Regions from separate parts of the Scandinavium sp. UTDF21-P1B genome, predicted to be linked through region 2. Evidence: predicted binding sites of a transcription regulator. Region 2 holds the regulator's gene; each other region holds the start of a gene.
The links. Region 2 encodes PurR, which represses purine synthesis genes. Its sites were predicted from a motif close to CANGCAAACGTTTGCNTG; they were not measured.

Region 1 (3,280 bases), on a different contig from region 2:
GCGGCGCTACGCGCGAGCGGGCTCGATGTGAGCGAGCAGGCGATCCGGGAAGGTATCAGGAATGCGATGCTGCCGGGGCGTTTCCAGATTGTGAGTGAATCTCCGCGGGTGATTCTGGACGTGGCGCATAATCCGCATGCGGCGGCTTATCTCGCCGAACGTCTCAAAATGCAGCCTGCCGCCGGGCGCACGCTGGCGGTCATTGGTATGCTTCATGATAAGGACATCGCCGGAACGCTGGCATGTCTGTCTGACGTGGTGGACGGCTGGTATTGCGCGCCGCTGGAAGGGCCGCGCGGCGCCACGGCGGAACAGCTTGTGGAACATTTGCGGGATGGCGCAGTCTATGCCACTGTAGCGCAGGCGTGGCATGCCGCGATGGCGGATGCACGTCCGCAAGATACGGTGCTGGTGTGTGGTTCATTCCATACGGTAGCCCATGTAATGGATGAGATGGACGCGGGGAGAGCCGGTGGCGAGTAAGTTTCAGAATCGTTTAGTCGGAACCATTGCGCTGGTGGCGCTGGGCGTTATTGTGCTTCCGGGTCTGCTGGATGGTCAGAAAAAGCATTATCAGGATGAGTTCGCGGCGATTCCGCTGGTGCCAAAGCCTGGAGACAAAGACGAGCCGGATATGCTGCCCGCCGTGACGCAGGCGCTGCCTTCTCAGCCACCGGAAGGGGCGGCGGAAGAAGTTAGGGCCGGTGATGCGGCGGCACCGTCGCTGGATGCGTCGCGCTATGCGGCCAATAACAGCGGTAATGAGATGGACGAGACCGCACAGCCCGTGCCGCAGCCGAAGCCAAAACCGGTGGCGCCAAAGCTGCAGGTGCAATCGCCACCAAAACCTCAGCGTGATAATACCAGCCAGCAGCTTGCCGCTGCCGCAGAGGCTCCGCCGGCGCCACAGAAATCTGTCGCAGCGGATAAACCAGCACCAACGGGCAAAGCTTATGTTGTGCAGTTGGGGGCGTTGAAAAATGCCGATAAAGTAAACGAAATCGTCGGCAAGCTGCGCGGGGCGGGCTATCGCGTGTTTACCGCGCCGTCCACGCCGGTACAGGGTAAAATTACCCGAATTCTGGTTGGGCCGGATGCGTCGAAAGATAAGATGAAAGGCTCGCTTGGCGAACTGAATCAGCTTTCCGGGCTGAACGGCGTGGTGATGGGGTACAGCCCGAACTGAGGTTGAATTGCCGGATGGCGCTAAAGCTTGTCCGGCCGACAAAAACGGGCTGAACCATAGGTCGGGCAAACGTAGTTCCGCCCGGCAAAAGTGAAAGCAGGAGACATCATCGGCAGCCGTCGATGGGAGTGAATTAGCCCTTATAAGGCTAAAAACTCAGGTGGCGTTGAACGTTTTTTCAGCGCCATTTTTATTTGGGCGGGGAAAGGAAATCCCTACGCAAACGTTTTCTTTTTCTGTTAGAATGCGCCCCGAACTGGACGACAGGGCGTAAAATCGTGGGACGACTATGGTCTGGATTGATTACGCCATTATTGCGGTGATTGGTTTTTCCTGTCTGGTAAGCCTTATCCGCGGCTTTGTTCGTGAAGCATTGTCACTGGTAACCTGGGGTTGTGCTTTCTTTGTTGCCAGTCATTACTACACTTACCTGTCTGTCTGGTTTACGGGCTTTGAAGACGAACTGGTTCGAAACGGGATTGCTATCGCGGTACTGTTTATCGCGACGCTTATCGTCGGCGCTATCGTTAACTACGTTATCGGTACGCTGGTTGAAAAGACGGGCCTGTCGGGAACCGACAGGGTGCTTGGGATCTGTTTTGGTGCGCTGCGTGGAGTGCTTATCGTTGCCGCCATTCTGTTCTTCCTCGACACCTTTACCGGCTTTTCAAAAAGCGATGACTGGCAAAAGTCACAGCTGATCCCGCAGTTCAGCGTCGTCATCAGAATGTTCTTTGACTATCTGCAAAGCTCGTCGAGTTTCTTGCCCAAAGCATAAGCTTTGGGGAGTTCTGAACGAGGAAAATGACGTATGTGCGGTATTGTCGGTATCGCCGGTGTTATGCCGGTAAACCAGTCGATTTATGACGCGTTAACGGTGCTTCAGCACCGTGGGCAGGATGCCGCGGGCATCATCACCATTGATGCAAACAACTGCTTCCGTTTGCGTAAAGCCAACGGCCTGGTGAGCGATGTGTTTGGCGCCGTGCATATGCAGCGCCTGCAGGGCAATATGGGGATCGGTCACGTCCGCTACCCCACTGCAGGCAGCTCCAGCGCTTCCGAGGCGCAGCCTTTCTACGTTAACTCGCCTTACGGCATCACGCTTGCGCACAACGGCAATCTGACCAACGCCCACGAGCTGCGCAAGAAGCTGTTTGAAGAGAAGCGCCGCCATATCAACACCACCTCCGATTCTGAAATTCTGCTCAATGTTTTCGCCAGCGAGCTGGATAACTTCCGCCATTATCCACTGGAAGCCGATAACATTTTTGCGGCAATTGCCGCCACCAACCGCTTGATCCGCGGCGCTTATGCCTGCGTGGCGATGATCATCGGTCATGGCATGGTTGCCTTCCGCGACCCGAACGGGATTCGCCCGCTGGTGCTCGGTAAACGCGACATCGGCGATGGACGCATCGAATATATGGTGGCGTCTGAGAGCGTCGCGCTTGATACCCTTGGTTTCGAATTCCTGCGCGACGTCGCGCCGGGCGAAGCGATTTACATCACCGAAAAAGGGCAACTGTTTACTCGCCAGTGCGCTGATAACCCGGTGAGCAATCCATGCCTGTTCGAGTACGTTTACTTTGCACGCCCGGACTCGTTCATTGACAAAATTTCGGTCTACAGCGCACGCGTGAATATGGGGACCAAACTCGGTGAGAAGATCGCGCGTGAATGGGAAGATCTGGACATCGACGTGGTGATCCCTATCCCGGAAACGTCCTGCGATATCGCGCTGGAGATCGCCCGTATCCTGAACAAGCCGTACCGCCAGGGGTTTGTGAAGAACCGCTACGTGGGCCGCACGTTCATCATGCCAGGCCAGCAGCTGCGCCGTAAGTCCGTGCGTCGTAAGCTGAACGCTAACCGCGCTGAGTTCCGCGATAAAAACGTGCTGCTGGTGGATGACTCCATCGTGCGTGGTACCACTTCTGAGCAAATCATTGAGATGGCTCGCGAAGCCGGGGCGAAGAGAGTTTATCTGGCTTCCGCCGCGCCGGAAATTCGCTTCCCGAATGTCTACGGCATCGATATGCCAAGCGCCACGGAGCTGATTGCCCACGGTCGCGAAGTGGATGAAATCCGCCA
Region 2 (3,280 bases):
TATTGACCGAGGACGATAGCCCCGGAGCTTCGTGCGCCACGCGCATAACGCGCATTTGTAAAGGTGGAACCACGGCGAACGTCGCAGCACCCCAGACAACCATGCTTATCGCTGCACCGATTTCGTTCTGCGCTACCCACGGAATCGCCACCATCACGGCAATCAGCAGCAGTAAAAAACCTTTCAGCGTGCCGGTCACCGAGCGGTCAGCAAACTTACCACCCAGATAGTTACCGATGGAGAACCCAACGCCAATCAGCACCAGCATTGCCGTAACAAACAGCGGCGACGCTGAGGTAATGTTGTGCAGCACCGGTGCGATATAAGTGTAAAGCGTAAACATCGCGCCAGCGCCCAGAACGGTGGTTAACAGCGCAGATAAAACCTGGGGACGCATCAGCACGGACATTTCCTGCTTCACATTCGGACGTTCACCACCGGTGCCTTTTGGTAATGAGAACCACAGGCTCATCATCGCCACCACGCCCAGACCGGTCGTTGCCAGGAATGACATACGCCAGCCGATGGTTTCACCCAGCCAGGTCGCTGCCGGTACACCGCCGATATTGGCAATCGTCAGCCCCATAAACATGGTTGCCACCGCGCTCGCCTGCTTGTGTTTGGGCACCACGCTCGCGGCCACAACAGATCCCAGACCAAAGAAAGCACCGTGGTTAAGGCTGGTGATGATGCGAGAGAGCAATAATGTGGTGTAGTCCGGTGCAATAGCCGACAGCACGTTGCCGAGCGTAAAAATCGCCATCAGAAAGATAAGCGCATTGCGGCGAGCGCGATGTGACAGCAGCAGAGTCATTAACGGCGCGCCAACCATCACACCGATTGCGTAAGCGCTGATCAGCATGCCTGCTACGGGAATCGAAACATCCACGCCTTTAGCGATAACGGGCAATAGCCCCATGGGCGAGAACTCGGTAGTGCCGATAGCAAATGCGCCGATTGCCAACGCCAGCAGTGGAAAATTGATTTTCATGTTACGACTCCGGTTAACCCTTTCCAGTAAAGGGCACGACAACAGAAGTCAAAAGCATGACATCAATCACAAAAAAACAGAAGTAAACAAAATGGCAAAAGATTTTTGCTAATTTGGTAACAATCAGACGGGGGTGGTGATGGAGGAAGAGGACTCTCCCTCCGGATAAATCAGTGTAACACCGCAGTCAGCCCGGCGGCGACAATGAGTGCCAGAGCGATCACAGTGGTCATCAGAGAGAGCTTCAGGTCGGTACTCATCAATTATTCTCCTTTTTATCCCCACAACAAAAGTGAGCCTGCTCATTTTTGCACACTTCAGGCTGAAAATCTTCCAGGTTTTAGAGCCATAGCGATTTTTCTCTTCCCCTTTGCCTCAGAATCAGACAAAATTCCACGCTAATTTAAAAGCGTACCAGCCATTGACCCCCTCCTGTCGTCCTGTGTCGTATCCCGGCGTACCGCAATTCAAATGAATTGTGTTAAGGGTGTGTAAAGGCAAACGTTTACGTGCCGGTCATCAGGCGTAAGGAAAGGGTCTGGAGTGAGAACGAATGGCAACAATTAAAGATGTAGCGAAGCGCGCAAACGTTTCCACTACAACCGTGTCACATGTTATTAACAAGACGCGTTTTGTCGCAGAAGAAACACGCAACGCCGTGTGGGCGGCAATCAAAGAGCTGCACTACTCCCCAAGTGCCGTAGCGCGCAGCCTGAAGGTCAATCACACCAAAACTATTGGCCTGCTGGCCACCAGCAGTGAAGCGGCTTATTTTGCGGAAATCATTGAAGCCGTTGAAAAAAACTGTTTCGAAAAGGGTTATACCCTGATTCTTGGCAACGCCTGGAACAACCTGGAAAAACAGCGTGCTTATCTCTCTATGATGGCGCAAAAGCGCGTCGATGGCCTGTTGGTGATGTGTTCTGAATATCCGCAGCCGGTACTCGACATGCTGGAAGAGTATCGCCATATTCCGATGGTCGTGATGGACTGGGGTGAAGCCAAAGCCGACTTCACCGACTCGGTGATCGATAACGCTTTCCAGGGCGGCTATCTTGCCGGGCGCTACCTGGTCGAACGCGGCCACCGCGATATCGGCGTGATCCCAGGCCCAATGGAGCGCAACACCGGCGCTGGCCGTCTGGCCGGATTCATGAAAGCCATGGAAGAAGCGCAAATTACCGTGCCGGAAAACTGGATCGTTCAGGGCGACTTTGAACCGGAATCCGGCTACCGCGCCATGCAGCAGATGATTGCGCAACAGCCACGCCCTACCGCGGTCTTCTGTGGCGGTGACATCATGGCGATGGGCGCACTCTGTGCCGCCGATGAACACGGCCTTCGCGTGCCTCAGGATATTTCGGTGATCGGATATGACAACGTGCGCAACGCTCGCTTCTTCACCCCAGCGCTGACCACCATCCATCAGCCAAAGGATTCCCTTGGGGAAGCCGCCTTCGATATGCTGCTGGACCGAATCGTCAACAAGCGCGAAGAGTCACAGTCCATTGAGGTCCACCCACGCCTGATCGAGCGCCGTTCAGTGGCAGACGGCCCGTTCCGCGATTACCGCCGCTAATCTCTGTGCGGAGCCGGTCAATCCGGCTCCTGCAGCCACTCTTTATTTAGCGTTTCGCTGTCCCCAAGATACTCCAGCAGCCAGCTCAGGGCCGGGGACATATCATTTTGCTGCCACGTCAGGCAGCATGCCGCATCCGGGAACGGGTTCTCAAGATCCAATGCCACCCACTCGCCGCTATCGATGTAAGGCCGTGCAAAATGCGTTGGCACCATTCCGGCGCACAGCCCTGCCGAAAGGCACGTTGCAGAAGATTCCCAGTCCGGCACCACGATACGCTTCTGATTATCCAGCAGCCAGGTGATGCGCTTAGGCAAAGAGCGGGAGGTATCCTCGCGCACCAGAGAAGGCCAGTTGCGCAACACCTCGTCGCTCAGCGGTCCCGGCATTTGAGCCAGAGGATGTTGATTCGACACCACGCAGCTCCAGCTCAGCATGCCCATATCGCGAAACGCATAGCGTCCACCGACCGGAATCGCCTGCGTTGCCCCGATCGCCAGCTCAACTCGCCCGTCCGACAGTGCATCCCAGACGCCGTTGAACACTTCCTGGAAAACGCACAGCTCCACGTCCTGGAAATGACGGTAGAAATCGACAATCAGCTGCCGGGTACGCTCCGGGCGCACGATGTTATCCACGGCAATGGCCAGATTGCCACGCCATCCGTTAGCGATCTGTTGGCACTGCTGACGGGTGATCTGCATTTTTTT
Region 3 (3,280 bases), on a different contig from region 2:
CGCCCAGCTTGAGCTGAATATACGGAAAGCCGGTGCGCATACGCTTCAGGAAGCCTTTATTGAGCGCTTCTGCTTCGCTCATCATCAGCCCGTGGCTGACTTCGATGCCTTCCTGCTGCAAACGATACAGCCCACGCCCGGCCACCTGAGGGTTAGGATCCTGCATCGCGGCCACGACGCGACTGACGCCTGCAGTAATGAGCGCTTCGCAGCACGGCGGCGTGCGGCCATGATGGCTGCACGGTTCGAGAGTAACGTAGGCCGTTGCGCCTTTGGCTTTTTCGCCCGCCATGCGCAGAGCGTGCACTTCCGCGTGAGGTTCCCCCGCACGATAGTGTGCCCCTTCCCCGACGATTTCGCCGTCTTTCACGATAACGCAGCCGACGCGTGGATTAGGATGCGTGGTAAAACGCCCCAGAGCGGCCAGCTGCAGGGCTCGCGCCATGTACATTTCGTCTTGCATCGGTCAATCCTGTAGGCGGGCGATCTCTTCGCCGAATTCTTTAATGTCTTCAAAGCTGCGGTAGACGGAAGCGAAACGAATGTAGGCGACCTTATCCAGTTTCTTGAGCTGTTCCATCACCAGATTACCGATTTGCTTGCTCGGTACTTCACGTTCGCCTGTTGCACGAAGCTGAGATTTAATGTGATTGACCGCCATCTCGACGTCATCTGAGCTCACCGGGCGTTTTTCCAGCGCTTTCTGTAAACCACTGCGCAGCTTATCTTCATTGAACGGTTCACGCACATCGTTACTTTTCACCACCCGCGGCATAACGAGTTCTGCCACTTCAAAGGTGGTGAAGCGTTCGTTACACACCAGGCACTGGCGGCGGCGGCGTACGGAGGATCCTTCCCCGACCAGGCGGGAGTCGATCACTTTGGTATCTACAGCGAAACAAAATGGGCAATGCATGGCGCGTCCTGACGAAGAAGTGTGACATCTTTCTATTTTACCACGACCCGCACTCAGCCGTCATTTTGAGACAATCCCCCGTGAGGAATAATCCCCTCTCCTGCTACCATTATCCCCGGCAGACCCCTACAAGGATCCTCATGATGACAAGACGTTTCGTTCGACTTCTCGCGCTGGGCAGCCTGTTTACCCTGAGCGCCTGTGCACAGCAAACCGAAATTCACCAGATGCAGCAGAGCGTCAGCGCGCTGAATCAGGATATGAGTAAGCTCAATCAGGAAACGGTGAAAATCACCCAGCAAAATTCGCTGAACGCCAAATCGGCAAGCGGCGTCTATCTGCTGCCGGGCTCTCATACGCCAGCACGTCTGGAAAGCCAGATTGGCACCCTGAAAATGTCGCTGATTAATATTGCGCCAAACGCCGATGGCCTGCGCGCCACGCTGCGTATTCAGGGCGAATCCAACGATCCGCTCCCCGCATTTAGCGGCACAGTCGAGTGGGGCGTGATTCAGGGCACCACCGATAGCTTCCAGGAAGTGAACGTTAAAAACCAGCTGATCAACGCTCCGGCCAGCGTTCTGGCCCCGAGCGATGTGGACATTCCGCTGCAGCTGAGCGGCAGTGATGCCAAACAGCCGGTATTTGTGCGCATCCACGATATTCAGCCCGTCACGCCGCAGTAATCCTTTATGGCCGGATAGCGCCCGTTATCCGGCAACGTTTGACTCCTTCCGCTTATCTTTCGACACCCTCTGCAATCTTTTCCGTTTTTCAGAAAACCCTGGAAACATTTACGATAATCCGTACAATCCCCGCCGACAATGTACGCAAACGTGAACGCAATCGATTACGTACTTGAGAAAACTGTGAAACACCACATATTTTTGTGAGCAATGATTCTTATAATAGGCCTCGCAGAAAACCGTTACATTTAGAAACGCTCCGGCGATTCTTTTCACTCCCCGCGAGGGATTTCAACAAGTGGCATCATGATGAAAAAAACATTACTTGCAGCCAGTGCAGTGCTCGCTCTTTCTACATCTTTCACCGCAGGCGCAGCAGAAAACAGCAAACCTGAATACGTTTCTGACTGGTGGCACCAGAGTGTCAACGTGGTAGGAAGCTATCACACCCGTTTCGGACCACAGATCCGTAACGATACCTATCTGGAATACGAAGCCTTCGCCAAGAAAGATTGGTTCGATTTCTATGGTTATATGGATGCACCCGTCTTCTTCGGTGGCAACACCGACGCAAAAGGTATCTGGAACCACGGCTCTCCATTGTTTATGGAAATTGAACCGCGCTTCTCCATCGATAAGCTGACCGGTGCTGATCTGAGCTTCGGCCCGTTCAAAGAGTGGTACTTCGCCAACAACTACATCTACGATATGGGCCGCAACGCCTCGGGTCGTCAGAGCACCTGGTATATGGGCCTGGGTACGGATATCGACACCGGCCTGCCAATGAGCCTGTCCATGAACGTCTATGCAAAATACCAATGGCAAAACTACGGTGCAGAAAACCAGAACGAGTGGGACGGCTACCGCTTCAAGGTGAAATACTTCGTGCCAATCACCCAGCTGTGGGGCGGCCAGCTGAGCTATATCGGCTTCACCAACTTTGACTGGGGTTCTGAGCTCGGCGACATTGGCTTCCGCGACAATAACGGCAACAAGGCACGTACCAATAACTCTATCGCCTCCAGCCACATCCTGGCGCTGAACTACGATCACTGGCACTACTCCGTAGTTGCCCGTTACTGGCACAACGGCGGCCAGTGGAACGACGACGCCAGCCTGAACTTCGGCAACGGCGACTTCAGCGTCCGTTCAACCGGCTGGGGTGGTTATCTGGTCGTGGGTTACAACTTCTGATAAGCGTGATGCCCGGCGGCGCAGGCTTGCCGGGCCTACAGAAGTCAATCCTGATATGAACCACAGGCCGGGTGGGCATTGCGGCCACCCGGCTTTTTTTATTACCTCAGACTCAACGCGTTACTCTGATCCAACAGCCACGGGCGCAAATACCCAACGGTATTGGAAAACGGCAGCACGCACTCCGGTAAGTTAATCCCCACTTCTCTCTGGATCCACTCACGCCTTGCCTGAACTCGCGCCCAAAGTTGCGGATACTCAGAAGCAAGCTGTTGACGCAGCGCTTCATCGGCCAGCGCCACGGTGTCCTCAATGCTTGCCCCCGCATAACCCGCGCGGGAGGGAATAATATCAATTTGCAGCAGCATACCGCTGGCTAATGGAATGTCCGACCGGGCTGACACCGGCGAGCAGAGCCACTCTTCATCCGCCACCAGGTGTCCAGGATTCAGATGCCAGTGATAGTCGGCTTTCGGTAAAACGC

Region 1: cvpA (colicin V production protein) is a predicted target of PurR. The motif match lies at 1,403-1,420, and genes of this name have one in related genera.
Region 3: AB1287_RS02465 (nucleoside-specific channel-forming protein Tsx) is a predicted target of PurR. The motif match lies at 1,756-1,773, and genes of this name have one in related genera.

What each region holds. Positions count from the first base shown of each region.
Region 1 is NZ_JBFLVD010000017.1:157,547-160,826, reverse strand. Features, by position in the region: gene folC (bifunctional tetrahydrofolate synthase/dihydrofolate synthase) at 1-483, shown strand, start outside; gene dedD (cell division protein DedD) at 473-1,186, shown strand; gene cvpA (colicin V production protein) at 1,476-1,964, shown strand; gene purF (amidophosphoribosyltransferase) at 1,998-3,280, shown strand, end outside.
Region 2 is NZ_JBFLVD010000010.1:120,820-124,099, reverse strand. Features, by position in the region: gene AB1287_RS06235 (MFS transporter) at 1-991, opposite strand, end outside; gene AB1287_RS06230 (YnhF family membrane protein) at 1,162-1,251, opposite strand; gene purR (HTH-type transcriptional repressor PurR) at 1,545-2,570, shown strand; gene punR (DNA-binding transcriptional activator PunR) at 2,588-3,280, opposite strand, start outside.
Region 3 is NZ_JBFLVD010000005.1:158,596-161,875, forward strand. Features, by position in the region: gene ribD (bifunctional diaminohydroxyphosphoribosylaminopyrimidine deaminase/5-amino-6-(5-phosphoribosylamino)uracil reductase RibD) at 1-463, opposite strand, end outside; gene nrdR (transcriptional regulator NrdR) at 467-916, opposite strand; gene AB1287_RS02460 (DUF3251 domain-containing protein) at 1,060-1,602, shown strand; gene AB1287_RS02465 (nucleoside-specific channel-forming protein Tsx) at 1,912-2,796, shown strand; gene AB1287_RS02470 (M24 family metallopeptidase) at 2,898-3,280, opposite strand, start outside.